3 regions of the Novosphingobium sp. 550D genome follow, and region 3 is predicted to be linked to each of the others. Evidence: predicted binding sites of a transcription regulator. Region 3 holds the regulator's gene; each other region holds the start of a gene.

Region 1 (2,268 bases), 460 kb from region 3:
TGGTACGCCTGAAACGTCTGTTGATGGCCGTGGCGCAGGTGAAGGCGCAATGCGCCGACGCCGGCTATGCGGCCATCGGCGGTTGGGGCCAGAAGATCGCGCCGGTGATGGAGCGTTTCGAAGCGGCCATCAGCGATGATCTCAACACGCCGGTCGCTCTGACGCTGCTGGAGGAAGTCGCCTCGATGAAGAAGGTGCCGGCCACCGAAAAGCTGGGCGCGATCACGGCGATGGACAATGTGCTGGGCCTGAACCTGCTGGCCATGGAACGCGGTGATCTGCGGATCCGTCCCAAGGCCGCCTCGATCACCGAGGGAGAGATCGAGGCCGTTCTGGTTCAGCGCAAGGAAGCGCGGGCGGAAAAGGATTTTGCGCGATCCGACGCGCTTCGTGATGAATTGGCGGCCAAGGGTGTCGAGGCCATGGATGGCGACCCGCTTGGCTGGGAATGGAAATTGGGTTGAGGATTTAGGCAAGGGGCCGGATGCCCCTTGCCATCCAGCAAGGCTTATCCGTCGGCCAAAAGCAGCAGTTCGGTTTCCACAACGACGCGCTCCACGGGCAATTGAACGTGGGTGACTTCGCTGACCACCGCATCGGCGACCAGTTGGCCGCGGATGGTGAATTCATGTTCGGGAATGCTGGCGATAAATTCCTCGGCGGCGGCGGCGCCGTCCTTGCCATTGAACAGCAGCGTGATCGTATGGCGCGAGCCGTTAAAAGTCGCGCTGGCCCAAGGCCGTTCGGCGTGAGAGATCAATTCGCCACGTTCCCCCGCAAGGCGCATAACCGCATCGAGCAGAAGGACCGAAGGGTGGCGTAAACGGGCGCGCGGGGCGCCGACGCCCTTGGTTTCATTCATGCGGGCGGCGGGGCTGAACAGGGCTACGCGCTGGGCGTCGATGTCGTTGCTGGTGCGAAAGTCAAAGCGCATTGGGCATCTCCGAATAGGTGGTGATATAGTTTTCGATGCGGGCGGCCAGATCGGGCCGGGGGCTGCGCCCATTGCGCATATCGCCGACAAGACGCGGATCATGGGCCACGATGCGCCCGAACTTTGTCCACGGCATGCCGGTACGGCACAGGAAATCCTCTATCATTCGCAACAGCATGAAGCCCCCTTCATTGGTTTGAAGTTAGGTCCGATTCGCCGGATCTGTTGCTCATTTGTTCTCATAAGAAATCCTACTTGTCTAGGAAATTTCCTATGGTATAAATTTGGACATGGAACAGGAAAATGCGCAATCCACTCTGATGGCTCTTTCGGCAGAGCGAGGCGTGAGCCTGGCGGCGCTTTCCGGGTTAATAGGTCGTAATTCCAGTTACTTGCAGCAATTTGTCAAAAAGGGCAGCCCGCGCAAGCTGGAGGAAGGTGACCGGCGGAAACTGGCCAATTTCTTTGGAATCGACGAGTCGCGATTGGGCGGATCAGAGGAAAAATCCTTTTCTCCGCTGGAAAAATCCCCGCGCGAACATTGGGTCGATGTGCCGCGTCTGGCGGTTGACGCCTCGGCGGGGCCGGGCGCCTTTGCGGGTGGAGAGGTGCCGTTCGGCGCCCTGCGTTTCTCGCGCGATTGGTTGCGCAGCATGGGGCTGACCCCGTCGCAATTGACGACGATCGCGGTGGCGGGGGATTCGATGCATCCCGTGCTCAATGATGGCGATGAAATTCTGGTCGATCAGTCGCGCCGCGCCTTGGCCGATGGCATCCATGTGGTGCGCGTGGGGGACCATGTTCTGGTCAAGAGGATCGACATGGGGCGCCCCGGAAAGGTGCGCCTGAAAAGCGAAAATCCGGCCTATGATCCCATCGATCTGTCGCCGGAGGAGGTGGCCGTGATCGGCCGCGTCGTGTGGAAGGGCGGGCGGCTTTAAACCGCCCGCATCCCGATTACTTGGTCCACTGTGCCAGCCAGTCGGCCAGCGATTGCGGCGTCATCGAACGCGCATCGGCCAGAGCCGTAACGGAAGTGGTTGGGTTGAGCAGCTTGTTCGTCTTGGGATCCACTACGAACAGCGCGGGAACACCCTTGGGACGCGTCACGCCATAGGCCGCGCCGATGTCCAGATTTTTGGTGTAGCGGCCCACGTCCACGGTCACCAGTTCAAAGTGCTTTTTGACCCAGGGATTCAGGCTGGGCAGAGCCATGGTTCCGGCCAGAATGCGGCAATCTGGGCACCAGTTGCCGCCCAGATCGATCAGCACCAGTTTCTTGGCCTTTTTGGCGCGGGCGATGGCGGCGGCCACGTCCTTATGCGCGTCGGCGG
Region 2 (2,268 bases), 250 kb from region 3:
TATTACGAATTGCTGGAGGTTTCGCGGGACGCCAATGAGGCCACGCTGAAATCTTCCTATCGCAAGCTGGCGATGAAATTTCACCCGGACCGCAACCCCGGTTGCAAGGAGTCCGAGGCCAAGTTCAAGCAGATCAGCGAAGCCTATGATTGCCTGAAGGACCCGCAAAAGCGTGCAGCCTATGACCGTTTCGGCCATGCGGCGTTTCAGCAGGGCGGCGCGGGCGCTGGTGGCGGTTTCCATGGCGGCGGTGATTTCGGCGATATCGGCGATATTTTCGAAAGCATCTTCGGCAATGCCTTCGGCGGTGGCGGCGGTGGTCGTCAACAGGCGCGTCGCGGCGCGGACCTGCGCTATGATCTGGAAATCGGGCTGGAAGACGCGTTTCACGGCAAGACCGTGGAAATCGAGGTCGAAGTGGCGACGGGTTGTGAACCTTGCGCCGGTTCGGGCGCGGAACCCGGCACGGGCAAGCGCCGCTGCAACCTTTGCGGCGGGCATGGCAAGGTGCGGGCGCAGCAGGGCTTCTTCATGGTCGAGCGCACGTGCCCGACCTGTCATGGCCGGGGCGAGGTGATCGAGAAGCCTTGCAAGAAGTGCCATGGCGAAGGTCGCGTCGACAAGCGTCAGAAGCTGGAAGTCGCGATCCCCAAGGGCGTTGACAATGGCAACCGCATCCGGCTTCAGGGCAAGGGTGAGGCGGGGCCGAATGGCTCGCCGGCGGGGGATCTCTATATCTTCCTCCACATCAAGCGCCATGCGGTGTTTGATCGCGAAAGCACGACGCTGCTGACCCGTGCGCCGATCAGCTTCACGACGGCGGCGCTGGGCGGCCAGATCGAAATCCCCGGTTTGGATGGCGTCAGGCACGTCATCGACATTCCCGCAGGCATCCAGACCGGCAAGCAATTGCGCAAGCGCGGGGCCGGTATGCCGGTTCTGAACGGGCGCGGCATGGGCGATATGGTGGTCGAAGTGGCGGTGGAAACGCCGACCAAGCTTTCGGCCCGCCAGAAGGAATTGCTGCGCGAGTTTCAGGGGACCGAGACGGGCGATGAATGCCCGGAGGCCAAGGGCTTCTTTGATCGGTTGAAGAATGTCTGGAGCGATTTGACGGAGTGACGGTTGGGGGTTTTTGCCTCCGGTGGGCAAAGGGACTTATCCTTTTGCAATCCCGTTACTGTATAGGTTGCGTTGTTGTTTCGGCCGTTTGTGTCGGGCGCGGCGTTGGAAATATTAAAGCCTGCGGCGCAGCTTAATAGCGCCGCAGGCTTTTATTTTTATAAGGTGCGCTACGCGGCGATGAATGCCCAACTCATTTATGGGATTGCAAAGGGATGAATCCCTTTGCCCGCCGGAGGCAAAACTTCTCTTCTTGATTTCCCCTTTTGTTCTCCCTACGATGCGTCCCATGGCCAAACCGAAACGTCGCTTCGTCTGCTCTTCCTGTGGCAGTGTTACCAACCGCTGGCAGGGGCAATGCGCCGATTGCGGGGAATGGAACACGCTGGGCGAGGAGGCGCCGCAGACGGTTTTTTCGGCCAAGCATGATTTGTCGAGCGGCGGGCGGGCGATCCTGTTTGAGCCGCTGGACAAGGCCGATGACAAGCTGGTGCGGCGCAGCACGGGCATTGCCGAGTTCGACCGCGCGCTGGGCGGCGGGTTGGTGCCGGGCAGCGCGATTTTGATGGGCGGCGATCCGGGGATTGGCAAATCGACCTTGTTGTTGCAGGCCAGTGCCAAGGTGGCGCAGGCGGGTGGGCTTGCCGTTTATATCAGCGGCGAGGAAGCGCCCGGACAGATCCGATTGCGCGCGGAACGTCTGGGTCTGCAGAGCGCGCCGATCCGTCTGGCCAGTTCGACATCGGTGCGTGACATCCTGACCACGCTGGGGGGGATGGAGGCGCCTGCGATTCTGGTGATCGATTCGATCCAGTGCATGCATTCCGATCAGATCGAGGGCGCGCCCGGCACGGTCAGTCAGGTGCGCGGCTGTGCCTTTGAACTGATCCGCTATGCCAAGGAAAATGGCGCGGCGTTGGTGTTGGTGGGCCATGTGACCAAGGATGGCAGCATTGCCGGCCCCCGCGTGCTGGAGCATATGGTTGATGTCGTCATGGCGTTCGAGGGCGAGCGCAGCCATCAATATCGCATTCTGCGCAACCTGAAAAACCGCTTTGGCCCGGTCGATGAAATCGGCGTTTTCGCCATGGCGACCAAGGGGCTGGAAGAGGTTTCGAACCCGTCGATGCTGTTCCTTTCGGGGCG
Region 3 (2,268 bases):
CGGGCCGGCGCAAATGGCCTTGGCCATCGCGGCGGGGCATGGCGAAATTTCGGTCCACCGCCGCCCGCGTCTGGCCATTTTGGACAGCGGGGATGAATTGGTGGCGCCCGGCCTCGATTGCCCGCCCCACCGCCTGCCCGCCAGCAACGGCGCAATGTTGGCGGCGATGGCATCAGGCGTGGCCGGAGACATCCTGCGCCTTGGACCAGTGACCGATGATCTGTCTGCGCTGGACGCCGCCTTGGCGCGTGCAGGCGATGTTGATGTGATTGTCACCAGCGGCGGCGCATCGGTGGGCGATCACGACCTGATCCAGCCCGCCTTGCTGAATTGGGGCGCGCAGGTCGATTTCTGGAAGGTCGCGATCCGGCCCGGCAAACCCCTGCTGGTGGCGACGCGCGGGCATCAGATCGTGATCGGCCTGCCAGGCAATCCGGTGTCCAGCTTTGTGACCGCGCATTTGTTCCTGCTGCCGCTGCTGCGCGCGATGCAGGGGGCAGCCAATCCTTTGCCCAGGACCGCGATGGCGCAATTGAGCGAACCGCTGGGTCCGGGGGCCGACAGGCGCGAATTCATCCGTGGATGGTGGGACGGCCAAAATGTCCTGCCACGTCCTATGCGCGATTCCTCTGCGCTGGCGGCGATGGCGGCCAGCAATTGCCTGATCGAACATATGGCGAATGCACCATCGGCGGCGGCCGGCGATAGGGTGAAGATCCATTTGATCGAAAATGGCGGAAGCGCTTGACGTAAGGGCAATGGTTGCGTAATTGTTCCGCAATTGTTCACGCAACACCCCCGTTGGGAGGTCACAATGCTCACCCGGAAACAGCATGAATTGCTGCGCTTCATCCAAGCCAGCCTTGAGGAAACGGGCGTTTCGCCCAGCTTTGAGGAAATGAAAGAAGCGCTCGATCTGAAGTCGAAATCGGGGGTGCATCGCCTGATCTCCGCTCTGGAGGAACGCGGTTTTATCCGCCGCCTGCCCAACCGCGCCCGCGCTTTGGAAGTGTTGCGCCAGCCCGAAGACGTCACCCCGCCGGTCGCGGCCAAGGCTGCGGCACCCAAGAAGGTGGTCGAGGCACCCAAGCCTGTCGTGCCCGCCGCGGCCAATGACGTGGTGGAAATCCCGCTGCATGGGCGCATCGCGGCCGGCGTTCCGATCGAGGCAATGGAAGGTCAGACCATGCTGCCGGTCCCGGCGGCCTTGCTGGGTTCGGGCGAACATTACGCGCTTGAGGTTTCGGGCGATTCCATGGTCGAAGCGGGCATTTTGGACGGCGATCTGGCACTGATCCGCAAGACCGACATTGCGCGCGAAGGCGAGATTGTCGTCGCCCTTGTACGCGGCGAGGAAGCGACGCTGAAATATCTACGGCGCGAACGCGGTCTGGTCCGCCTGGACCCGGCCAATGCGGCCTATGACCCGCAATATTATCAGCCCGGCGAAGTACAGGTTCAAGGCAAGCTGGCCGGCTTGCTCCGCCGGTATCATTAAGCACCCTGCTTGATCGGGAGGGGGTTGTAACGCCCTCTCCTAATCATCACCTATCGTCATATCCTGCTTTAGACGTCATATCCTGCTTTAGACTAGGCGCGCGCCACCACGGATGTTGCCCCTGCCCCTGCGCCACAGTGACAATTTTCCCTCGGTTCAGATAGATCGCCATCCCGCCGGTCCGATAGAGCAGCGCCTCATCCGCGCGCAGGAAACGGGGGCGGCACGAAGGCTGTAACGCCACCCGTGAGACGACAATATCGACCGCCGCACAAGCCTTGGCCATCGCCGCTTCGTCAACAAAGCCTTCCCCCCGCGCCGCAAGGATGGCCCAATCCCGCTCTCCTTGCCTGATCGTGACACGACAGAAGCTTTGATTGCAGGTCGAGCCACGCCACTGTTCAATCGGCAATACAGCGCCAGACAGCCCGGCCGCTTCCTGCATGGCATCCGAAGTGTAATTTGAACGCCCTTGACCCATTACCAGCAATTGCCCGGTTTGCGGATCGATCAATCCCAATTGACGTCCGTCACCCGTGATCATGACATCGGGCGGCGCTGATAATGCCAGCCACAGGCAACCAAGGACCGCAGGCACCAGTCCCAGCAGTCGAATAGTCCCGCGCCAAAGCGCCAGCCATAACAGGCCCAGCACGATGAAAGCATAGGTGCCCCCCGCCATAACCGACAATTGCGTCACGGCATCGGGCCGCGCGCCCACCCATCGCGCAAGCCCAATCAGGCCATCCAGCGACAAGCCGCAAAGGCCC

What was found. Region 3 encodes LexA, which represses DNA repair genes until DNA is damaged. Its sites were predicted from a motif close to GTTCCNCNCTTGTTCT; they were not measured.
Region 1: a site for LexA is predicted at 1,159-1,174, ahead of AC2S2E_RS12460 (S24 family peptidase). Genes of this name have one in related genera too.
Region 2: a site for LexA is predicted at 1,380-1,395, ahead of radA (DNA repair protein RadA). Genes of this name have one in related genera too.

The regions. Positions count from the first base shown of each region.
Region 1 is NZ_CM171613.1:2,627,261-2,629,528, forward strand. It holds gene cysS (cysteine--tRNA ligase) at 1-464, shown strand, start outside; gene AC2S2E_RS12450 (hypothetical protein) at 509-934, opposite strand; gene AC2S2E_RS12455 (hypothetical protein) at 924-1,112, opposite strand; gene AC2S2E_RS12460 (S24 family peptidase) at 1,225-1,875, shown strand; gene AC2S2E_RS12465 (thioredoxin family protein) at 1,892-2,268, opposite strand, start outside.
Region 2 is NZ_CM171613.1:2,413,402-2,415,669, forward strand. It holds gene dnaJ (molecular chaperone DnaJ) at 1-1,122, shown strand, start outside; gene radA (DNA repair protein RadA) at 1,412-2,268, shown strand, end outside.
Region 3 is NZ_CM171613.1:2,164,003-2,166,270, reverse strand. It holds gene AC2S2E_RS10150 (molybdopterin molybdotransferase MoeA) at 1-748, shown strand, start outside; gene lexA (transcriptional repressor LexA) at 815-1,498, shown strand; gene AC2S2E_RS10140 (ComEC/Rec2 family competence protein) at 1,545-2,268, opposite strand, start outside.